Regions from separate parts of the Lysobacter sp. ESA13C genome, predicted to be linked through region 2. Evidence: predicted binding sites of a transcription regulator. Region 2 holds the regulator's gene; each other region holds the start of a gene.
The links. The regulator HrcA, encoded in region 2, represses chaperone genes, less so after heat shock. The targets are predictions, from matches to a motif close to TTNGCACTCNNNNNNNNNGAGTGCNAA.

Region 1 (7,919 bases), on a different contig from region 2:
CGCGCCGGGCGCCAAGCAGATGGGCGCCTACGTCGCGCGTGCGATACGCGCACGTCTCGATCGGCGCACGCTCGAACCTTTCCGTTACGTCGACTTCGGCAACCTCGCCACCATCGGCCGCCGCGCCGCGGTGGTCGACCTGCGCGGCTTCAAGTTCTCCGGCTTCGTCGCCTGGGTGTTCTGGCTCGCCGCGCACGTGTTCTTCCTGATCGGCTTCCGCAACCGGCTGATCGTGATGCTCAACTGGTCGTGGGCCTACTTCACCTACCAACGCCACGCCCGCATCATCTTCGGCACCGGCGAGCCTGCCCGCGCCGACACGCCGCCGCCATGAAGGCATGAAGGCGAGGCGGTGCGCACGCATCGCCTCGGCTGCAGCGGTAACGACGACGAAGGGCGCCTCGCGGCGCCCTTCGTGTTTACTGCGGACTCGGTGGCTGTCTGCAGGGACGCGTCAGACGCGATCGATCCGGCACATGAAGCAACCGGTGCGGGCATTGTGCGCGTGCACTTCGGTCGTGTCCGGATCGTCGAGCAGCTCGGCCAGCACCGCATCGGCCTGGGCGCCATCGATCGCGCGCGCGCCGCGCATCCAGCCGTCGGCGTCGTAGGCGCGCAGCGACAGATGACGGGTGCGCAGGAACGGCGGCAGTGCGTCGTCGTACGAGGCCGCGGTGGCGCCCTCGCGCACGTAGATCGGGCCGCTGGAACGATAGGGGCCGTCGCAGGCGTGGTGCTCGAAGGTCAGCAACAACACCGAGTCGCCGGGCTTGGCGTCGGCCAGGCTGATCCGACAGGGGTAGCCGTTCGGCGAGTCGGCGACGATGCGGCGCATGCCGTGGGCACGCAGGCTGGCGTCGTCGAGCGCGCCGAGGGTGGCGAAGGGTTCCGGCGACAGGCCGGCGATGCGGTAGCGAGACATGGGGTAACTCCTTGGAAGACAGGGCCCCAAGTTAGATGCCGCGCGCGCGCGGCGATATCCGCTTCTTGCGCTGCGCGGTCGCGAACGCTGCAGCCGTTTGCGGCGCCGCAAACGACGACGGCCCGGTTTCCCGGGCCGTCGTCGCTAAGCTTGCTGGTGGCCGATCAGGCGACGAACAGGCCGCGCATCTTCTTCAGGGCATTGGCTTCGATCTGGCGGATGCGCTCGGCGCTGACGCCGTACTCGTCGGCCAGTTCTTGCAAGGTGATCTTGCTGTCGGCATCGAGCCAGCGACGCTTGATGATGTCGCGCGAACGCGCATCCAGGCCGGCGAGGCCTTCGCGCAGCAGGCCGAGCTGGTTGTCTTCCTCGTCCTCGCGCTCGTACGACTGCGACGGATCTTCGTCGCTCGCGCGCAGGTACGCGGCCGGCGACGGCGGCGCATGATCGTCGTCTTCGTCGGAGGGCGCATCGAAACCGATGTCGCGGCCGGACAGGCGCGATTCCATTTCCAGCACTTCGCGCTCGGAGACGTTGAGGTCCTTGGCGACCAGGCGCACTTCCTCGGCGTTCATCCAGCCCAGGCGCGTCTTGCTCTTGCGCAGGTTGAAGAACAGCTTGCGCTGCGCCTTGGTCGTGGCGACCTTGACGATGCGCCAGTTCTTGAGGATGAACTCGTGCATCTCGGCGCGGATCCAGTGGACCGCGAACGAGACCAGGCGCACGCCCTGGTCGGGGTCGAAACGCTTGACCGCCTTCATCAGGCCGATGTTGCCTTCCTGGATCAGGTCGCCGATCTGCAGACCGTAGCCGTTGTAGCCGCGGGCCACGTGGACGACGAAGCGCAGATGCGAGTGAACGAGTTCACGGGCCGCGTCGAGGTCTTCCCCTTCGCGGAAGCGGCGCGCCAGCGCCTGCTCGTTTTCCACGCTGAGCACCGGGATCTGGTGCACGGCGCCGATATACGCGTCCAGCGAACCGAGCGCGCTGGGCACAGGCAGGTTGTTGGCGACTAGAGCAGTGGATTGGGCGATAGAGGTCATGGGGGTCATCTTAGCAGTCGCGATATATGACTGCTAAAGGTGGGGAAAGTTCCACAGTGTTGCGGTACTGGAACGGGCGACCGGGCCTCGACCGGCCCGGGCGGCGGAGCGCCGTACCGATGAGACGGCGGCGCGGACATCAACATACCCTTTGCAATTAATAACTTATTAAAGCGAACCGGCCGCCGGCGCCATTCAGCCCAGGGCCCGGGCGCTCGAATATCCGCCCGCGGCGCCTTCGGCCGCCTGAACCGGCGTGGCGAAACGCCACTATCGGCCTGATCCGGGCGCACATTCCATCAGGACCGGGGTCCCAGATCGCAAAACCGGCGCCGGGTCGAGGGCGGCGACCGGAGCTTCGACCCCCGGTCCCGACGAAGGTTCACCCCGCAACCCTGCTCGCGCCCGCGACCGGCGCGCCACTACAGTGAGGCGACGCCGCCCGCCCCGGACTGCCCGTGATCCGACGAAAGACCCAGGAAGACGCCACCGGCTGCGGCCTGGCCTGCGTGGCGATGCTCGGCGGCATCGGCTATGCGCAGGCGCGTGTGCTGGCGCGCCGGCTCGGCGTCGGCCCGCACGACCGGGTCGTAGGCCGCGGCGACCAAGCGCGCACGGTGCGCAATGCCTATTTCAGCGACGCCAGACAGTTGCGGCGCATGCTCAAGCTGCTCGGCCTGCGCGCGGGGCCGGAACGCCGCCTGGCGCGATGGGAGGCGCTCGATCGCAGCGGCATCGCCGGCATCAATCCCAACCGCCGCGAGGGCAGCTGGCACTGGGTGGTCTATCTGCACTCGGACGAAGGCGGCTGCGTGCTCGACCCGAATCCGCGCGTGCGCAGCGAACGCAGGACCGACTTCGGCCGGATGAAGCCGCGCTGCTTCATCCCGGTGGCCCCCGCCTGAGCCGGCGTCAGGCGCCGCCGAGTTCCTCCAGTGAGCGGCGGAAACGCTTCAGGGCCGGGGCGATCTCGTCGGTATCGATGACGCCGTAACCGAAGGTCAGCGCCGGCCGCTCCAAGGCGCCGATCGCATAGTCGCCGACCGACTGCGCACCGGGCAGGTGGCGCAGCATGCGGGTAAGGATCGCCGGCGCCAACCCGGGGTCGCGGATGCGCGCGGCCAGATGCAGCCCCGCTTCCGAGGGAATCGGCTCCAGCCACGGATGCAGTTCGCGGCGCAGGCCGTCGAGCAGAGCGTCGCGGCGCTCGCCATAGATCGAACGCATGCGCCGCACGTGCCGGGCGAGATGACCGTCGCGGATGAAGGCCGCAAGCACCGACTGGGTGATCGTGTCGCAATGCGAATCGGCGCATTGCTTGACCGTGATCAGAGCGTCGCGCGCCCACGCCGGCGCGACCACGAAGCCTTTGCGCAGCGACGGGAACAGGCTCTTGGAGAAGGTGCCGACGTAGAACACCAAGGCGTCGCGATCCAGGGTCTGCAGCGCATCGAGCGGGCGCCCGCCGAAGCGGAATTCGCCGTCGTAGTCGTCTTCGATCACCACCGCATGATGCTGGCGGGCGAACTCCAGCAACGCCTTGCGCCGGCGCAGCGACAAGGCGACGCCGGTCGGCGATTGGTGCGAGGGGGTGACGCTGACGACGCGCACGTCCTCGGGCAGGCGATCCACGCACAAGCCTTCGTCGTCGACCGGCATCGGCACCAGGCGCGCGCCGGCCGCGGCGAAGGCCGCGCGCACCGGCGGATAGCCCGGCTCTTCGACCGCCACCTGGGTCACGCCCGGCGTCACCAGCAAACGCGCGAGCAGATCGAAAGCCTGCTGCGCGCCGGAAGTGACGATGACGTCGTCGGCCGCGCAGGCGACCGCACGCGCGAACGCGACGTGCTGGGCGATCGCTTCGCGCAGGGCCGGGATGCCTTCCGACGGCGGATAACTGAAATGGGTCTTCGACCATTCCCGCAGGCTCTGCGCGGACAGACGCCGCCAGACGTCGTGCGGGAAATGGCGATGGTCGGGAATGCCGAGGCGGAAGCAGCGTTCCGGCAGGCTGCGCGGCGGCGCGGGACGCATGAACGGCGTGCGCCACAGCGGGTTCAGGCGCGGGTCTTCCAGCCCCTGCTCCAGATGCGAGGGCGCGCGCCGTTCGCGACGTCCGGCGACGTCGGCCACCACGGTCTTCGCGCCCTTGCGCGGCAGCGCATAGCCTTCGGCGATCAGCAGGTCGTAGGCGGTGACGACAGTGTTGCGGGCGACGCCGAGTTCGTTGGCGACCTGGCGCGTCGCCGGCAGCGGCGCCCCGGCGGCGAGGCGGCCATCGAGGATCGCCGAGCGCAGTTGGTGGTGCAGTTCCTGGGTCAGGGTGCCCTGGCCGCGGTCCGGCAGGGCGAGAGGAAACGGGAAAACTGGCCCCATGAAATATCACCGTTTTGGCTCATCCAGGGCGCCAGAGTACTCCTAAGCTGAGTCCATGGAAGCGGCACGACGCCGCCGCACCGCCCCTCCCAGACGAGCCCCTGCCGATGATCGACCTCTACTACAGCCCGACCCCCAACGGCCTGAAGCTGCGCCTGTTCTTGGAAGAGTCCGGCCTGGCCCACCGGATCGTGCCGGTGCAGCTTTCGACCGGCGAGCAGTTCGCCCCCGAATTCCTGGCGATCTCGCCGAACAACAAGATCCCGGCGATCGTCGACCACGCCCCGCGCGACGGCGGCGAGCCGGTGGCGGTGTTCGAGTCGGGCGCGATCTTGCTCTATCTCGCCGAGAAAACCGGCCTGCTGCTGCCCAAGGACGCCCGCGCCCGTCTCGAAGTCACCCAGTGGCTGTTCTGGCAGATGGCCGGGCTCGGCCCGATGGCCGGCCAGGCCGGTCACTTTCGCGTCTATGCGCCCGAGCCGCTGCCGTATGCGATCGAGCGCTACACCCAGGAAGTGAAGCGCCTATACGGCGTGCTCGACCGCCGCCTCGCCGACCGCGCCTATCTCGGCGGCGACGCCTATTCGATCGCCGACATCGCTTGCTACCCCTGGATCGTGCCGCACGTCGGGCTCGGCCAGGACCTCGCCGCGACCCCGCACCTGCAGCGCTGGTTCCAGAGCATCGCCTCACGTCCGGCCACCCAGCGCGTCTACGCCGGCATCGACGACCCCTACACGAAGGCGCCGGTGCTGTCGGAGGAAGCGCGAAACGTCCTGTTCAACCAGGGCGCGACGAACGCGAAGTCCTGACTCGTCGCGCACCCGCACAGCCCACCTGCATGAGGCCTGTCATGTCCCTGCCGATCTGCGAAACCTGCGGCACCCAGTTCGCCCCTCATGCCGGCGTGCCGGCGCATTGCCCGATCTGCGAAGACGATCGCCAGTACGTCGGCTGGCAAGGCCAGACCTGGACCACCCACGAAGCGCTGGCGCAACGCTACACGCTGCGGCTCGAGGACGATGCCGGCGTGCCCGGCATCGGCCTGGCGCCGGCATTCGCGATCGATCAACGCGCGCTGTACCTGCAGACCGACGCCGGCAACATCCTGTGGGAATGCCTGGCCCTGGTCACCGACGAGGCCGTGGCCGAGCTGCGCGCGCGCGGCGGCGTCGACCTGATCGCGATCTCGCATCCGCATTTCTACGCCTCGATGGTCGAGTGGAGCGAAGCGCTCGGCGGCGTGCCGATCCTGATCCACGAAGCCGATCGCGCATGGGTGCAGCGCCCGTCCGAACGCATCCGCTACTGGAGCGGCGACGAACACAAACTCTCCGAGGACGTCACCCTGATCCGCTGCGGCGGCCACTTCCCCGGCAGCACAGCGCTGCACTGGAAGCGCGGCCCGCGCGACGGCGGCGCGCTGTTCCCGGGCGATGCGCTGCAGGTGGTGTTCGACCGCCGCCACGTGACCTTCATGTACAGCTATCCCAACTACATCCCGATGAAACCCAGCGATGTGCGGGCGATGCGCGAACGCGTCGCCGGCTACGCATTCGAGGACGTCTACGGCTACACCTGGGGCCGCAACATCATCGGCGGCGGCCGCCAGGCGGTCGACGACTCCTTCGATCGCTTCCTCGATGCGGTCGCCTGCTGAGCCGGCCGCGCCTGGCTGCCTTCCCTATCCTCCGAGGAATACCCGATGCCGCACGGACTCGATGCCCTGCACGATTATCTGCCCGCACGTTTCAGCACTAGCGCCGACCTGCCGTGGATTCCGTCCTCGACCCCGGGCAAGGCCGCCAAGCCGCTGCGCTTCCTCGCCGGCGACCAGGGCTTCGTCGAACTGCTGCGCATGGACCCGGGCGTGGTCATGCCGCTGCACCGCCACACCGGCGAGATCCATGCCTACAACCTCAGCGGCAGCCGGCTGTTGTGCACCGGCGAGCTGATCGGCCCCGGCGACTATGTCTATGAGCCGCCGGGCAATACCGACTGGTGGAAGATCGTCGGCGACGAACCGATGATCGCCCTGGTCGTGGTCATGGGCGCGGTCGAATTCCTCGGCCCCGGCGGCGTGGTGCGGATGCGCGCTACCGCCGAGACCCAACGCGCCGAGTACGAGCAGTACTGCCGCGAGCACGGGCTGCCGCCGCGCGATCTGATGGAGCGATGACCGGCGCCGCCGGCGCTGCGCCGGCGAGCCTCGGCGGCCTCGGGGTTTCAGTCTTCGACGAAGGATTTAAGCCGCAGCAAGGCCTGGTCCCACTGCTGCGAGATCGCATCGAGCGAGCGCCGCGCCTCGTCCAGTTGTGCGGGCTCGAACTCCCACAAACGTTCGCGCCCGGCCTTGAGGTCGCGCACCAGGCCGGCCTCGGCCAAGACCTGCAAATGCTTGGTCACCGCCTGGCGGCTGATGTCGGTGCCGCCGGTGAGTTGCGCGATCGACATCGCACCGCCCGCGCACAAAGCCACGACCAGGCGCAGCCGCGTCTCGTCGCTGAGCGCGGCGAAGACCCGTGCCGATTTATCCAACGCCGACTTGCGCAGCGCCGGCGTTTTCAACGCGGCCCTAGCCGACATAGCGCTCGATGTTCTTCATCTGCTCGTCCCAGCCGCCGCTGTTCATGCGGAAGGCTTCGTCGCGGCGCGAGGCCGGCACGCGGTCGAAACCGGACTCGACCACGCGCAACAAGGTGCCGCCGTCGACCTCTTCGAGAGTGAACTCGACCAGGGTCGGCGCTTCCTGCGAGTAGTCGACCTCGGCATCGACCGCATAGGGATGCCAATGGAAGGACAGCAGGCGTTCGGGCTCGACGCGCTGGACTTCGACCTGCATCAGCAGGTGCTCGTAGCCCGGATAGGTGATGTAGCCCTGGGTGGTCTGCCCGGGCACGAAGCGCTGGCCTTCGAGGCGGACGCCGAACCATTCGCCGAAGGACTCGGCGTCCGCCAAGGCCCGCCAGACCCGCGAGCGCGGCGCCTTCAGCAGGATCTGCTTCTCGATGCGATCGGTGGATGCGTTCATGGTCGTACCTCCGAGCCGGAGGCTAGTCCCGTCCGCAACGAAATGCAACCATTTGGTTGCCTTACATCGCCACCGCGGCGATCAGGCCGCTCGCAGCCACCGGACCCGCGCCCCGGCTCAAGCCCCGAGCGATCCGTCCTGCAGGGCGCGGCACAGCTGCGCGGTGGCCTCGTCCATCGGGAAACAGCACTCCACGTGCAATTCGTCGATGGTGACGTCGCGCGGGGTGCCAAAGGTGGTGATGGTGGAGAAGAAACGCAGTTCGTGTTCGTCGCGGCGCAGGATCGTGGTCAGCAACGGCGACGGCGCCGCATCGAACTGGCGCCGGCGCCAATGGCTCGGCACCCCGGGATAGGCCATGGCTTCGTCGAGCAAGGCGCGCGCCGCGCTGTCGCCGGGTGTGGCCGCGACGGCGGTGTGCAAGTGACGGATCAGCTCGCCGGCCACCTCCTCCCAGTTGGCGACCGCCGGACGCAGATCCTCGGGGTCGAAGATCTGCCGGATCATGTTGGCGTGGCGGTTCGGACGGCCGCGCATGACGAAGGCA
Region 2 (7,919 bases):
TACGCGCAAACGATCGCCGTGTTACGAACCACTTCACGTCGCCCACGAAAAAGGGGCCGAAGCCCCTCTTTCTATGCGTTCGAGACGGCGCCCGTCAGGACGTCATGCGGTCCCAGAACCCTTTGACCCCGTCGAGAAAGGTGGAGGACCGTGGCGAGTGCTTTCGCGCCCCCTCACCCACGAACGTAGCCTCGAACTTCTCCAGCAGCTCGCGCTGCTCGGGGGTCAGATTGACCGGCGTCTCGACCACGGCGCGACAGTACAGATCGCCCGGCTTGCGGCTGCGCACCGACTTGACGCCCTTGTCGCGCAGACGGAACAGCTTGCCGCTCTGGGTTTCGCCCGGAATGCGCAGCTCCACTTCGCCACCGAGCGTCGGCACCCGGATGGTGTCGCCCAGCGCGGCCTGCGAGATACGGATCGGCACTTCGCAATGCAGGTCGTCGCCGTCGCGCTGGAAGATCTCGTGCTCGCGCACGCGCACTTCCACGTACAGGTCGCCCGGCGGCGAACCGGTCGGGCCGGCCTCGCCTTCGCCGGTCAGACGGATGCGGTCGCCGTTGTCGACGCCGGCCGGAATCTTCACCGACAGGGTCTTGGTGCGTTCGACCCGGCCTTGCCCGTGACAGTCGCCGCAGGGGTTGGCGATGCTCTGGCCGCGGCCGTTGCAATGCGGGCAGGTCTGCTGCATCGAGAAGATGCCGCGCTGGAAACGCACCTGGCCGCGGCCGCCGCAGGTCGTGCAGTTCTCGACCTTGCCGTCGGCCGAACCGCTGCCTTCGCAGGTGTCGCAGGCGTCGAGGGTCGGGATTTCGATTTGTTTCTCGATCCCGCCGACCGCCTCTTCCAGCGACAGCTCCATCACGTAGCCGATGTCAGCGCCGCGACGCGGCGCGCGCGAACCGCCGCCTCCGCCGCCACCGAAGATGTTGCCGAAAATGTCGCCGAAAATGTCGCCCATATCGGCGTAGCCGGGGCCGCCGCCTCCGCCGCCCATGCCGTGTTCGAACGCGGCATGGCCGTGTTGGTCGTAGGCGCGGCGCTTGTTGGCGTCGGCCAGGACCTCGTAAGCCTCCTTGCATTCCTTGAACGCGGCCTCGGCGGCCGCGTCGCCCGGATTACGGTCCGGATGGTGTTTCATCGCGCAGCGGCGATAAGCCTTCTTGAGGTCGTCGTCGCCGGCGTTGCGCGCAACGCCCAGCACTTCGTAATAGTCGCGTTTGCTCATGGGCTGGGAATCGGGAGTCGAGAATCGGGAATCGTCAAATCAAAAGCGGTGGCCGCTGCGAGGGTGTGAACTTTTCGGCCGTCATTCCCGCGAAGGCGGGCTCTGCCGCTCTTCAGCGGCAGCCGAACATCCAGAGACTTCAGCACCATACCCCGGTGAAGCCCTGGGTCCCCGCCTGCGCCGGGACGACGATCGAAACACCAACGCATCGGCCACTGCCGCGTTGCGGATACGAGAACGGGGAACCGGGCCTTTGGACGCAAATCGCCGCGATGGCGAAAGCCCATTCCCGATTCCCCATTCCCGATTCCCGGCTTACTTCTTGTCTTCGTCCTTCACTTCGGTGAATTCCGCGTCGACCACGTCCTCGGACTTGGCCGAACCGGTTTCGGCGGCGCCGCCGGCGTCCGGCTGCGCGGCCTGGGCCGCGGCGAACAGCGATTGCGCGGCTTCTTCCAGCGCCTTCGACTTGGCCTCGATCTGGCCCTTGTCGTCGCCCTTCATCGCCGTTTCGAGGTCGGCGATGGCCGCCTCGGCGCGGCCGATCTGGTCGCCCGGCAACTTCTCGCCGTGCTCCTTGATCGTGCTGCGGGCCATGTGGATCAGGCCGTCGGCGTGGTTGCGCGCCTGCACCAGCTCGTGGAACTTCTGGTCTTCCTCGCGGTTGGCTTCGGCGTCGGCGACCATCTTGGCGATCTCTTCCTCGGACAGACCCGAGCCGGCCTTGATCTCGACCTTCTGCTCCTTGTTGGTCTTCTTGTCCTTGGCGCTGACGTGCAGGATGCCGTTGGCGTCGATGTCGAACGACACCTCGACCTGCGGCATGCCGCGCGGCGAGGGTTCGATGCCGGACAGGTCGAAGCGGGCCAGCGACTTGTTGAAGCGGGCCTGTTCGCGCTCGCCCTGCAACACGTGCACGGTCACCGCGGACTGGTTGTCCTCGGCGGTCGAGAAGGTCTGCGAGGCCTTGGTCGGCACCGTGGTGTTCTTCTCGATGATCTTGGTGAACACGCCGCCCAGGGTCTCGATGCCGAGCGACAGCGGGGTCACGTCGAGCAGCAGCACGTCCTTGACGTCGCCGGCCAGCACGCCGCCCTGGATGGCCGCACCCACAGCAACCGCTTCGTCCGGGTTGACGTCCTTGCGCGGTTCCTTGCCGAAGAACTCGGCCACCGCCTGGCTGACCTTGGGCATGCGGGTCTGACCGCCGACCAGGATCACTTCGGCCACGTCGCTGGCGCGCAGGCCGGCGTCGTTGAGGGCGATGCGGCAGGGTTCGATGGTCTTCTTGACCAGGTCCTCGACCAGCGACTCCAGCTTGGCGCGGGTCAGCTTGATGTTGAGGTGCTTCGGACCCGAGGCGTCGGCGGTCACGTACGGCAGGTTGACTTCGGTCTGCTGCGAGGACGACAGCTCGATCTTGGCGCGCTCGGCCGCATCCTTCAGGCGCTGCAGCGCCAGCGGATCCTTGCGCAGGTCGATGCCCTGGTCCTTCTGGAACTCTTCGACCAAGTAGTCGATGACGCGCTTGTCGAAGTCTTCGCCGCCGAGGAAGGTGTCGCCGTTGGTCGACAGCACTTCGACCTGCATCTCGCCGTCGACCGAAGCGATCTCGATGATCGACACGTCGAAGGTGCCGCCGCCGAGGTCGTAGACCGCGATCTTGCGATCGCCGCCCTTCTTGTCCATGCCGTAGGCCAACGCCGCCGCGGTCGGCTCGTTGATGATGCGCTTGACTTCCAGGCCGGCGATCTTGCCGGCGTCCTTGGTCGCCTGGCGCTGGCTGTCGTTGAAGTAGGCCGGCACAGTGATGACCGCTTCGGTGACCGGCTCGCCCAGGTAGGCTTCGGCGGTCTTCTTCATCTTGCCCAGCACTTCGGCCGAGATCTGCTGCGGCGCCATCTTCTTGTCGTCGAGGGTCGCGACCCAGGCATCGCCGTTGTCGTGCGCGACGATGTTGTAGGGCACCAGGCCGATGTCCTTCTGCACTTCGGCGTCGCTGAACTTGCGGCCGATCAGGCGCTTGACCGCATAGAAGGTGTTCTTGGGATTGGTGACCGCCTGGCGCTTGGCCGAGGCGCCGACCAGGACTTCGCCGTCCTTGGTGAACGCGACGATCGACGGCGTGGTGCGGTCGCCCTCGGAATTCTCGATGACCTTGGCCTTGCCGCCTTCCATCACTGCGACGCAGGAATTGGTGGTGCCCAGGTCGATGCCGATGATCTTGCCCATACGTAGTGCTCCCTCTCGAATGCTTGAATAGTTGGGGCGGTCCGCGCTGTGCGCCGTGCCGCCGATGTTCGTTATTTGGGGCTAGGTGCCGGGCAGTTCAAGCGCCCGTGCCCCGCCCTCGTGACGTCCGTCCCGGCCCTTCCCGGAACGTCCGCTTGCGGCTCGCGCCGCCCCCCGCTTCGGTTTCGCGACCGCGGCGAGCCGCGGCCGGGACCGTCCCGGGACCGTTCAGGCGTCCTGGGCGACCACCACCAGCGCCGGACGCAGCAGGCGCTCGTTGAGCAGCCAACCCTTCTGGTAGACCTGGACCACATGGTTCGGCGCCACGCCCGGCGCCGGCACCATGCTCATGGCCTGGTGATGCTCGGGATTGAACGGCTGGCCGGCCGGGTCGACCGCGACCAGGCCATTGTCGCCGGCGACCTTGAGCAGCTGGCGCAGGGTCAGTTCCATGCCCTGGCGCAGGGCGCTGGCGTCGTCGCCGGCCACGGCCAGGCCGGCCTCGAGGCTGTCGATCACCGGCAGCAGGTCGCCGAGCAGGCGCTCGTTGGCGAACTTGCGCGCCATCTCGACGTCGCGCGACACGCGCTTGCGCTGGTTGTCGAGTTCGGCGCGTTCGCGCAGCGTGTCCTCGCGCAGCTTGCTGAGCTCGGCGCGCAGCGCCTCGACTTCGGATGCCTCGGAGGAGCCCGGGACCTCGTCCTGGGACGCCGGGTTGAGTTCGGAATAAGGATCGTGTTGGTTCATGCCTGGGTCCTGGCGGTTTTTCCGCGACAGGCCAGCTATGGGGCCGCGATGGTGCGGTTCAAGTGCCCGGATCTGCATCGATCGCCCGGCATCGGCGTCGAGCGGCGGGTTTCGGGAGGCATTGCGCACCCCGGCGGCGCCGGCTTATGGGCAGGAGCGGAGCAAGCCGCGATCCACTGAGGTGATCAACCCCGGCTCGGCCCGAAGCCGATGGTCTCCAAAAGATTGGCCCCACCGGAGAGATGGCGGTCGCGGCTTACGCCGCTCCTACCCTGGGTTCCGGCTAAGTGGGATTGGCGGGACGATTGGACCGGCTGCGGAGGCGGAATCGCCCCTCGCTTTAGTCCACTTCGGTTGGTCGCGGCTCGCGCCGCTCCTACCCTGGGTTCCGGCTAACTGGGATGGGCGGGACGGTTGGATCGGCTTCGGAGGCGGGATCGCCCCTCGCTTTAGTCCACTTCGGTTGGTCGCGGCTCGCGCCGCTCCTACCCTGGGCTTCCGGACGGCCTCCCTCAGTCCCCCTCAGTGACGCCGAACGCATCCCCCAGCGCATCCGCGGCCGCCTGCACCACCGGGATCACCCGGTCGTAGGCCATGCGGGTCGGGCCGATCACCCCCAGCACGCCGAGCACGCGGCCGCCGGCGGTGTACGGCGCGGTCACCAGCGACACGCCCTCCAACGGCGCCAGGCCGGTCTCCTCGCCGATGAAGATGCGCACGCCCGGCGCGCGCACGGTGCGTTCGAGCAACTGCAGGATTTCGCGCTTGCGGGCGAAGGCCTCGAACAGCTCGCGCAGGCGGTCCAGGTCGGCCAGCTCCTGCACGCCCATCAGCCGGGTCTGCCCGGCCAGGACCATGTCGTCGTTGTCCGGGGTCAACACCTGCTCGGCCAGCTCGACCGACTGCGCGAGCAAGGTCTGCATCTCCGACTGGGCGTTGCGCAGATCCATCAGCAAGGTGGCGCGGATCTCGGCCACCGGCCGCCCGGCGAAGTGTGCGTTGAGGTAGTTGCCGACCCGTTCGAGTTCGCCGGCGTCGTAGGGGCGGCGGGTCTGGATGATGCGGTTCTGTACGTCCTGGTCGGCGAACACCAGGATCGCCAGCACCCGCTGGGCGTCCAGCGGCACGAAATCGATGCGCCGGAACGCGAACTGCTCGCGCTTGGGCACGCTGACCACACCGACGAAGTGGGTCATCGCAGACAACAGTTCCGAAGCGCTGCCCAGCAAGGCCTGGGTGCCCGAGCCCGACGGCAGCTCGCTGCGCAGGCGCGCGACCTCGCCTTCCGGCAACGGCCGCACCTGCAGCAGCGAGTCGACGAACAGGCGGTAGCCCTGCACGGTCGGGATGCGCCCGGCCGAGGCGTGCGGCGCGCTGAGCAGGCCGACGTCTTCCAGGTCGGCCAGGATGTTGCGGATCGTCGCCGCACTGACGTCGAGGCCGGCATGCTTGGCCAGGGTCTGCGATCCGACCGGTTCGCCGCTGTGGATGTAGCGGCCGATCAGCGTGCGCAGCAGTTGCCGCGCGCGCGGGTCGAGGCTCGGATCGGGCGGTCGGCGGTTCATGCTGTGGATATAGGCGCGGACGCGGGCCGGCGCAAGCGCCATCGTCCGATTCGACGATGGCGGTCCGCATCGGCCGCCCCGCCCTGCGCGCTGCGTCCGCATCGGTAAGAATCCTCGTGCACACTGCCGGCGGCGTACGCGTCCGCTCGCCTCGCCCTGCTCGTCTCACCCTGTGATCCGCATCCGCCCTACCCTCCGGCCCGCTTGCCGCCCATTCCCAGTCTCTCGCCGCCAAGGCACAATCGCCGCCGCATGCTCGCTCACCTCTCGCTCAAGCAATTCGCCGTCGTCAGCGCCGCCGAACTCAGCTTCGGTCCCGGCCTCACCGTGATCTCCGGCGAAACCGGTGCCGGTAAGTCGCTGCTGGTCGATGCCCTCGGTCTGCTGTCCGGCCTGCGCGCCGACAGCGGCGTGGTCCGCCATGGCGCCGACCGCGCCGAACTGGTCGCCGACTTCACCCTCGACGATGCGCCGCTGGCCGCGGCCTGGCTGCGCGACAACGAACTCGACGAAACCGGCGACGGCGAGGCTGCGATCTGCCAGATCCGCCGGGTGATCCGCGCCGACGGCGGTTCGCGCGCCTGGATCAACGGCCGCCCGGTCACCCTGAGCCAACTCGGCGAGCTCGCCGGGCGCCTGGTCGAGATCCACGGCCAACACGAACACCAGGCGCTAATGTCGCGCGCCAGCCAGCTCGGCCTGCTCGACGCTTACGGCCGCCACGACGCGCCGTTGGCCGTGGTCGAAGCCGCGGCGCAACAGTGGAGCGCGCTGCTGCGCGAACGCGACACGCTGTCGGCGCAGGGCGACGTCTCCGACCGCATCGCCTGGCTGGAACATCAGCACGCCGAGCTAGAACGCGAAGTGCTCGAAGCCGAGGCCTTGGCCAAGCTGCTCAGCGACCATCGCCGCCATGCCCATGCCGCCGGCCTCATCGCCGCCTGCGAATCGGCCTTCGCCCGCCTCGGCGGCGACGAAGGCCCGTCGCTGACCCGCCTGGTGCAACAGGTGCGCGGCGAGCTGCAGCGCGTCGCCGAGCACGAGCCGCGCTTGAACGATGTCGACGCCATGCTCGACAACGCCGCGATCCAGATCGACGAAGCGCTGACCCTGCTCGACCGGGTCCGCGACGATCTCGACCTCGATCCTTCGGCCTTCGAGCAGATCGAAAACAAGATCGGCCGCCTGCACGAGCTGGCGCGCAAGCACCGGGTCGCGCCCGAACAACTGCCGGCCACCCGCGACGGCATGGCCGGCGAACTCGACCAATTGCGCAGCGCCGGCGACCGCCTGCAGGTGCTCGACGGCGAAATCCAGAGCGCGCGCGCACAGTGGCGCCGCGCCGCCGACACCCTGGGCGAGGCGCGCCGCAAGGCCGCCAAGAGCCTGTCCGACACCACCAGCGTGCTGATCGGCGAACTCGGCATGGGCGGCGGGCGTTTCGACGTCGCCCTGGAGCCGCTCGACGAGGACCGCCCCGACCCGCAAGGCGGCGAGCGCGTCGAGTTCCTGGTCGCGGCCAACCCCGGCCAGCCGGCCCGGCCGCTGCGCAAGGTCGCCTCCGGCGGCGAACTCTCGCGCATCTCGCTGGCGATCGAAGTCGCGGCCTTCGGCCTCGACGCGGTCGCGACCATGGTCTTCGACGAAGTCGATTCCGGCATCGGCGGCGCCGTGGCCGAGATCGTCGGCCAGAAGCTGCGCGCGCTCGGCGCCAGCCGCCAGGTGCTGTGCGTGACCCACCTGGCCCAGGTCGCGGCCCAGGGCCACGCCCACTACCGCGTCAGCAAGGCCGCCAGCGAAGGCGTGACCCAGAGCGCGGTGCAGGTGCTCGGCGCCAAGCAGCGCGAGGAAGAACTCGCGCGCATGCTCGGCGGCATCGAACTCAATAAAGAAGTGCGCGCCGCGGCCAAGCGGCTGTTGGCCGACGTGGTCTGAGGTCGGGATTAGGGATTAGGGATTCGGAGCCTACATCGAGCTCAGCCTCGGAGCGGCTTCGACCTGGGTCGATCGAGCAAGCCCGTTGGGCTTGGATCGATCGAGCAAGCTCGTTCGACCTGGATCAATCGAGCAAGCTCGATTGATAGCCGACTCGATCCTAGATCGATAGCCGCCTCAATCGAGGTCCGGCAGCCCGGTGAAGAACGCCG
Region 3 (7,919 bases), on a different contig from region 2:
AGGCCAGCCCGAACTTCACGTGCAGCACATCGCCTGCGCCAACAACGCCGCGTTCGTGCTGCGTTTCATCATCCAGCGCCTGGACGGCGACCGGGCCATCAGCCAGGCCCCGGCCGGCGGCGCATTCGCGGCCGGGCTGACCCGCAGCGTCGACCTGTCCGCGATGCGCTTCCACGGCGATGCGCTGCGCGTGGGAGAACGCGTGCGCGTGCGCGCGCGCGCGATCGGAGGGACGCGCCGCGACGGCCCGTCGGTGGCCTACGCGCCGAACGGCCATACCGCTACCTTCAGCGTGCGCGGCACTACCTTGAGCTTTTCGATCAACCGCATCTGAGGCGTCCGACCATGACCGCGTCCCACGCGCTGGAAGGCCAATCCACCGATTGGCTGCGCGACAGCGAAGATCTGCTGGTCCGCTTCGGCCTCAACGACGAGGATGCCGATGCCCGCCATCGCAATCGCGGCGCGCAGGCGCATATGTTCACCGACGCGCGCCTGCCGCAGCTCGCACCCGATCGCGTGTTTCCGAATCTGCTCGCGGTGAGCCGCGGCGCGGCGCTGTCGATCCAGATCCGCGCGCGATCGCCTGGGCCGCTGGGCTTCGGTTTCCGCATCGCCACCGGTGCCGAGCCGGTGGTGGATCGCCTTTACGCGGTCCAGCGCGACGACCCGTTGGGCTTTCGTAGCGTCACCGTGCGCCGGTTCCAGCACGAAGCGAATCTGATCACCGTCGATCTGATGCGCGCGCGGCTCGGCCATTCGCACCGCCTGGCCGCGCTGCAACAGCTGTGGACCTGCGACATCATCACCTGGGACGTGCACCAGTTTCTCGACCCGATCACCGCGCAGGTCTATACCCGGAACAATCGGCGCTTCCCACCGACGCCGCCCGCCGGGCGGCTGGACACCCGGCGCGGCACCGCGCTGGAGGCGGGCGGCGGCGCGGCGCTGCAGGTCAACGCCGGGGTCGTCTGGGCCGACGGCAGCGCCGAGCAAACCTTCGAACGCATCCAGGTGCAAGACGAAGGCGACCCGGATCGGGACTTCTTCGGCCGGCTGCGGGTGCATTTTTTCGTCGTCGATCCGGATTGAGCGGCCGCGCGCCGCGCCCGCCGCATCGCCCAACCGAGGGCTCCGCATGCTCGTCACCATCGCATTCGCCGGCGAACCCGATCGCGACCTCGTCCTGCGCCTGATGCCGGACACCTCGTTGCGGCAGGTTCGCGAACAACTCGCGGGCCTGGACGCGATGGCGCCGGGGGACCGCTTCGGTTTCGGCAATGCCCGCCTGGATCCGTCGATCGAGGCCGAGACCAAACTCAAGGAAGTGATCGGCGAGGACGACGTGCTCAGCGTACGTCCGGCGCCGCGCGCGCCGGAACCGGAACCTGAGCCAGAACCCGAGCCGGAGCCCGAACCCGAACCGGCACCGGCGCCCGCGCCGCCGCGTCCGGCGCTGCGCCCCACCGCGCCCACGGCGCAGCCCGCCGAAGCGAGCTGGGGGCTGCGCAACGAAGACGAAGCCCCGGACTTGCTCGCGAACCTGCAGGGCCGGTTGGCCGGGTTCAGCGTGCGCACGCCCGACGAGTTCACCGCGCTGCCGCTGGCGACGGTGCAGGCGCTGTTCGCCGCCCGCCGGCTCGACCGCGGCCTGCGTTTCGGCCCCGATCCGGGCGACGCCTTGTTCGGCGCACGCTCGCCTCGTTCGCCGGTGGTCTACCGGCATCCGCAGCGGCCGCCGCGTTCGGGCGGAGTGTCCTTCACCTCGCGCTGGACCATTAGCGCCACCGCCAGCCGGGTGCTGCACGAACTGCACACGCGCAGCATCCACAACGCCAACGCCGGCGGCGGCGTCAACGGCTTCGGCCTGGCCGCGGATTTCCGCCGCGATCTCGAGCGTTTGCAACGCAACGAAGTCACCACGATCCATCTGACCGACGAGATGATCGCGCCCAGAGTCGTGCTGATGCTGGACCCGGACACCGATCTGGACGTCGCGCCCGAGTTGGTCGAAGCCGTCGACCGCGCGCTGGCGACGCCCGGCCGGGCCGGACAATACGAAGCGCTGCACGAGCGCGTGTTCGCCGCGTTCGGTTATTTCTTCCCGTGCGAGGCCTTGCTCGGCGGCACGCGCATGCGCACGCTCAGCGCGATCAGCGAAGACCTGCAGGAGCAGGAGCAGTTGCTGTCGGGCTTCGGTTTCGGCGCCGCCGCGAAGGACGCGCCGACCCGCTTCGGCCCGGCCAGCGGCGACATCGGCTTCGCCAGCGCCGACCAGCAGCGCTCCAATCATCGCCACATCCGCCAGTTGCGCGAGCAGAGCATCCGCACCGTCGGCGGGCATCCGGCGCTGGGCCTGTCGGACGAGTTGGCCCTGCAATGGATGGCCGGATTGGACGCGGTGGAGCTATGGAAAACCATCGGCCATCGCCGGCTGGTGCCGATCCTGCGTTTCCTGCCTGCCCGACAACGCGACCGCTGCGTCAGCGTGATCGATCAGTTCGCCGGTTCCGGCGCCAGCGCGCGCCATACCGTGCTGGACATGGCCGCTTACGTGATGCCGCTCAATCGCGATTTCCTCGGCACGATTCTCTAGCCCGCGGTCGCGCGCCGAATCGACAGAAACCCCGCCTTCCGACGGGGTTTTTCGATGCGTGCGACGGCGAACGGCTGGATCGGAAATCGATACCGCGATCGTGGTGCGCGGCGCGATCGGCGCCGCACGGCATGCCGCAAAAAAAGAACCCCGCCTTTCGGCGGGGTTCCTTAGGTTGCTTCATGGCGATCGGTGGATCAGAAATCCATGCCGCCCATGCCGCCCATGCCGCCGCCGCCCGGCATCGCCGGCTCGTCCTTCTTCGGCAGCTCGGCGACCATCGCTTCGGTCGTGATCATCAGACCGGCGATCGAAGCCGCGTTCTGCAGCGCGGTGCGGGTGACCTTGGTCGGGTCCAGGATGCCGAACTCGAGCATGTCGCCGTATTCGCCGTTGGCGGCGTTGTAACCGAACGCGCCCTTGCCTTCCTGGACCTTGTTCAGGATGACCGACGGCTCTTCGCCGGCGTTGGTGACGATTTCGCGCAGCGGGGCTTCCATCGCGCGCAGGGCGATCTGGATGCCGTGGTTCTGGTCTTCGTTGGCGCCCTTGAGGCCCGAGATCGCGGCCTTGGCGCGCAGCAGCGCGACGCCGCCGCCCGGGACGATGCCTTCTTCCACGGCAGCGCGGGTAGCGTGCAGCGCGTCTTCGACGCGAGCCTTCTTTTCCTTCATCTCGATCTCGGTCGATGCGCCGACCTTGATCACCGCCACGCCGCCGGCCAGCTTGGCCACGCGCTCCTGCAGCTTCTCGCGGTCGTAGTCCGAAGAGGTCTCTTCGATCTGCGCCTTGATCTGCTTGATGCGGGCCTGGATCGAATCGCCGTCGCCGGCGCCGTCGATGATGGTGGTGTTCTCCTTGGAGACCTGCACCTTCTTCGCGCGGCCGAGATCCTTGATCGTGGCCTTTTCGAGCTGCAGGCCGACTTCCTCGGAGATCACGGTGCCGCCGGTCAGCACGGCCATGTCTTCCAGCATCGCCTTGCGACGGTCGCCGAAGCCCGGGGCCTTGACGGCGCAGACCTTGACGATGCCGCGGATGGTGTTGACCACCAGGGTCGCCAACGCTTCGCCTTCGACTTCCTCGGCGACGATCAGCAGCGGCTTACCGGCCTTGGCCACGCCTTCCAGCACCGGCAGCAGGTCGCGGACGTTGGAGATCTTCTTGTCGTACAGCAGCACGAACGGGTCGTCGAGCTCGGCCGACATCGACTGCTGGTTGTTGATGAAGTACGGCGACAGGTAGCCGCGGTCGAACTGCATGCCCTCGACGACGTCGAGTTCGTTCTCGAGGCCCGAACCGTCTTCGACGGTGATCACGCCTTCCTTGCCGACCTTGTCCATCGCCTGGGCGATCAGGTCGCCGATGTCGGCGTCGGAGTTGGCGGAGATCGCGCCGACCTGGGCGATTTCCTTGCTGGTCGAGGACGGCTTGGAGAGCTTCTTGAGCTCGGCCACGGCCTCGATCACGGCCTTGTCGATGCCGCGCTTGAGGTCCATCGGGTTCATGCCGGCCGCAACGGCCTTCATGCCTTCGCGGATCAGCGCCTGGGCCAGCACGGTCGCGGTGGTGGTGCCGTCGCCGGCGTTGTCGGAGGTCTTGGAAGCGACTTCCTTGACCATCTGCGCGCCCATGTTCTCGAACTTGTCGGCCAGCTCGATTTCCTTGGCGACGGACACGCCGTCCTTGGTGATCGTCGGCGCGCCGAAGCTCTTCTCGAGCACGACGTTGCGGCCCTTCGGACCGAGGGTGGCCTTCACGGCATTGGCGAGCACGTTGACGCCGCGCACCATCTTGGCGCGCGCGTCCTCACCGAAACGAATTTCTTTAGCGGACATGTGTAACTCCGGGATTTGGTATTAGGGATTCGGGATTGGCAAGAGCGGAAGCGGGAGGTCGGGGCGGGGCCGGAGATCGCAGCGCAAGCGCTTGCGAATCCCCAATCCCCAATCCCCAATCGCGGCTCTTAACCGACGATCGCGAGGACGTCGTCTTCCTTGAGGATCTTGTATTCGACGCCGTCCTGCTTGTAGGAGCTGCCCGAGTACTGGCCGTAGATGACCTTGTCGCCGACCTTGAGCTTCGGCGCGCGCACGCTGCCGTTGTCCAGGGCCTTGCCTTCGCCGATGGCGACGACTTCACCCTTGGTCGACTTTTCCTTGGCGGCGTCGGGAATGATGATTCCGCCGGCCGAGATTTCGTCGGCTTCGATCGGCTTGACCACAACGCGGTCGTAAAGCGGCTTGAGATTCATGGCAACCCTCTGTAAGTGCTTGAATGGGTGGAGAAAGGACGGGAATTTTAGCAGTCGCCCCCGGAGAGTGCCAACGCCGGGGACAAAAGCGCCCGGACGAACCGGGACTGCACGCTAGATGAGGCGGTCCCGGGAGCCTTTCAAGGGGTGGGCGACGAAATCCTGGCGCCGGCCGATGACAGGCCGGGTACCGGCCCGCTCGCGCAGCCCGACCGCTCAGGTCCCGAGCCGCTTCAGGTAGGCAGTCGGGGTGGCGCCGAGGCTGCGCCGGAACATGGCGATGAAGGCGCTGACGCTGTCGTAGCCCAGGTCCAGGGCGATGGCGGTAACCGCATCGCCGGCGGCCAGGCGCTCCAGCGCCCGCATCAGGCGCGCGCGCTGCCGCCACTGCAGCAGGCTTTGGCCGGTCTGCGCGGCGAAGCGCCGGCTCAGGCTGCGCTCGGACAGATGCGCGAACGCGGCCCACTCGGCCAGGCCGCGCGGGTCGGCCGGATCGTCGGCCAGGGCCTGGGCGACGCGCAGCAAGTGCGGGTCGGTCGGCATCGGCAGGCCGATCGGCCGCTGCGCCGGGTCCGCGGGCCTGCTGAGAGCGGGCCCATCCAGTGCGAACCCGCTTAGAGCAGGCTCGCCCAGGGCGATCTCGTCGAGCAGCACCTGGGCGAGCCGGGCCTGGGCCGGGCCCAGGGGCGCGTCGCCAGGCCATTGCGCGGCCCGCGCGACCGCCTCGCGCAACAGACCGGACACGCGCAGGGCGCAGGCTTGCGCCGGCAGCGCCGCGCAGGCGGATTCGGCGACGTAGACGCTCCAGCCGGAAAAGGCGGCGCCGTGCGAGCATAAGGAATGCTCGGCCTGCGGCGGCACCCATACCGCATCGGTGGCCGGCACGACCCAACGCCCTTGCGCGGTGCCGACCGTCAGCAAGCCGCGGTGCGCGCCGAACAACTGCCCGCGTGCGTGTCGGTGCGCGGCGGTGTCGCGCACGCCGGCGCGGGCCATCGTCACGGCGATCACCACCGGTCCGTCGGCGGAATCGGCGCGGAGCGCGGCGAGCAGAGGGTCGGACATTGGCTGGAACGCGCTATCGAATGGCCGGGGCAACGTAGCAGAGCGCCGTCGCCGAACCCAGCATGATCGCTTCATCCCGAACGGAGCCGCGCCATGCGAGCCGAAGACTTGTTGCCCGACCATCTCGACCACACCCGCATCGACGGCGTCCTCGTCCGCAAAGGATCGGTCGGCGCGTTTCTCGCCAATGCGCGGGTCTGGTCGGATGGCGATGCCGATGCGCGTGCGCAGGCCGAACGGCATATCGCCGAGGCGTTGCCGGCCTTGCGCGCGTTGGGTCTGTTCGAGGTATTGGAGATTCGCGATCCGGGGCTGCGTGCGTGGGTTGCCGGGCAAGGATAGGAATGGCGGACGCGTAAGGGCCGAGGTTTCGTCGCGTCCCTGGTTCGCGGTCGCGGCTCGCGGCGCTCCTGGCCGTAGCCCCCTGTAGGAGCGGCGTAAGCCGCGACCGCGCTGCTTGCCGTGACCACGTGTCTTGCCGCAGAGCGGTGAAACAACATCAAGATCTAAAGCTTCCGTCCGCTACGCGGCCGGGTTACTTTCTTTTGCTAAGCCCAAAAGAAAGCTAACCAAAGAAAAGGGCTCTCCTTGACGAAGCTCCCCTGCGAGCACGCAGCCTGCGCCGGGATTTTCCGATAAGACATCCTTGTCTTATCGGAAAACGCCGCACGTCCTGTGCGGCGCCCTCCGGGTCTACGGTTGCATCGCTAGTTCGGAACTGCGCCAAGCACTTACGGCAACGGCAACGGCAACGGCAACGATCGTCGCGGCGCTTGGGTAGGAGCGGCGCGAGCCGCGACCGTGATCGCTCCGCCTGCCGCGTCGCTGCGGTGCCCGACATTCCACGCTACCCATGACTTCCCTACCGCGCGCCCCGCTACGCCGCGCACTAGACTGCAGCCATCCCCGCCATCGCCAGGACCGCCGCATGTCATCCGTGACCTCACCGAAACAGATCGCCGCGTCGCTGACCGAATTCTGGTCGCCGCGCGTGGTCGCCGAAGTCGACGACGCCTACATCAAGGTCGCCCGCGTGCAAGGGCAACTGGCCTGGCACAGCCACGCCGACGAGGACGAGCTGTTCCTCGTGCTCAAGGGCCGGCTGGTGATCGAGATGGAAGACCGCAAGGTCGAACTCGGCGAGGGCGAGATGTTCGTCGTGCCCAAGGGCGTGCGCCACAACCCGATCGCCGACGAGGAATGCCATCTGATGCTGATCGAGCGCAAGACCACCCTGCACACAGGCGACGTGGTCACCGACAAGACTCGCTCGCTCGACGAGCAACTGCGCCCCTTGGGCTGAGCCGACGCGACCGAATCTATCGACGAGACGACCTGCGAACGCGATGGCTTGGCAGCCGCCGCGTCGTCGATGGACGCATCATCGCTCGATCGCGGTTGCCGCTACCGATGCTCACGGCCGGTCGGGCCGGACGATTCGCTGTCGACGCCGAAGACCCGACGCCACAAAAGAAAAGAGCGCGTCCCGTGGAACGCGCTCTTTGGTGCGGAGATGGCCTGTCCTCTGCATGGCGCTATCCGGCGCCCTCCCCCCGAACCGACCTCTTGTCTTTCCGAAGTCCTTATCGGCGTGCGGCCATATTCCAAAGTCCACGCTACGGTTGCTAGGGAGCGCGACCGGAAATTACGCTACTTTTGGTAGCGCTGACGATTGCTTATCGGCCTAAGTCATTGTAATAAATAGGCTGAATGATGCAGCACGACAGCGTAAACGCACGGGCTGATGCGACTATCGATCACCTGGTGACTATTGGTAGCTGAACGTGTGATTTCGGCCACAAACCTGTCAGGAACTGTCATATGACGCCGCAACAGCGCATCCGCCTCGCCCGGCGTCACGCCGGACTCTCGCAAGCCGCGCTCGGGGCGGCGGTCGGGGTGCAACGCAGCGCGGTCGGTCACTGGGAGTCGGCGCAGAGCAAATTCCCGAGCGTCGCCCACCTGCGCGAACTGGCCCTGGTCACCGGGGTGCAGTTCGAATGG

Region 1: a site for HrcA is predicted at 1,976-2,002, ahead of rpoH (RNA polymerase sigma factor RpoH). Genes of this name have one in related genera too.
Region 3: a site for HrcA is predicted at 4,898-4,924, ahead of LC490_RS17070 (co-chaperone GroES). Genes of this name have one in related genera too.

The regions. Positions count from the first base shown of each region.
Region 1 is NZ_JAHXYK010000011.1:97,712-105,630, forward strand. Features, by position in the region: gene LC490_RS19780 (NAD(P)/FAD-dependent oxidoreductase) at 1-334, shown strand, start outside; gene LC490_RS19785 (DUF1203 domain-containing protein) at 455-922, opposite strand; gene rpoH (RNA polymerase sigma factor RpoH) at 1,087-1,965, opposite strand; gene LC490_RS19795 (hypothetical protein) at 2,424-2,870, shown strand; gene LC490_RS19800 (PLP-dependent aminotransferase family protein) at 2,878-4,341, opposite strand; gene LC490_RS19805 (glutathione binding-like protein) at 4,449-5,153, shown strand; gene LC490_RS19810 (MBL fold metallo-hydrolase) at 5,195-6,001, shown strand; gene LC490_RS19815 (cupin domain-containing protein) at 6,047-6,520, shown strand; gene LC490_RS19820 (metalloregulator ArsR/SmtB family transcription factor) at 6,568-6,927, opposite strand; gene LC490_RS19825 (SRPBCC family protein) at 6,917-7,372, opposite strand; gene LC490_RS19830 (helix-turn-helix transcriptional regulator) at 7,490-7,919, opposite strand, start outside.
Region 2 is NZ_JAHXYK010000004.1:346,152-354,070, reverse strand. Features, by position in the region: gene dnaJ (molecular chaperone DnaJ) at 95-1,228, opposite strand; gene dnaK (molecular chaperone DnaK) at 1,544-3,460, opposite strand; gene grpE (nucleotide exchange factor GrpE) at 3,689-4,207, opposite strand; gene hrcA (heat-inducible transcriptional repressor HrcA) at 4,720-5,772, opposite strand; gene recN (DNA repair protein RecN) at 6,025-7,707, shown strand; gene LC490_RS10435 (DUF2199 domain-containing protein) at 7,885-7,919, opposite strand, start outside.
Region 3 is NZ_JAHXYK010000008.1:146,778-154,696, reverse strand. Features, by position in the region: gene LC490_RS17090 (hypothetical protein) at 20-334, shown strand; gene LC490_RS17085 (hypothetical protein) at 346-1,092, shown strand; gene LC490_RS17080 (hypothetical protein) at 1,139-2,596, shown strand; gene groL (chaperonin GroEL) at 2,794-4,434, opposite strand; gene LC490_RS17070 (co-chaperone GroES) at 4,563-4,850, opposite strand; gene LC490_RS17065 (helix-turn-helix transcriptional regulator) at 5,067-5,915, opposite strand; gene LC490_RS17060 (hypothetical protein) at 6,009-6,257, shown strand; gene LC490_RS17055 (cupin domain-containing protein) at 6,844-7,218, shown strand; gene LC490_RS17050 (helix-turn-helix transcriptional regulator) at 7,737-7,919, shown strand, end outside.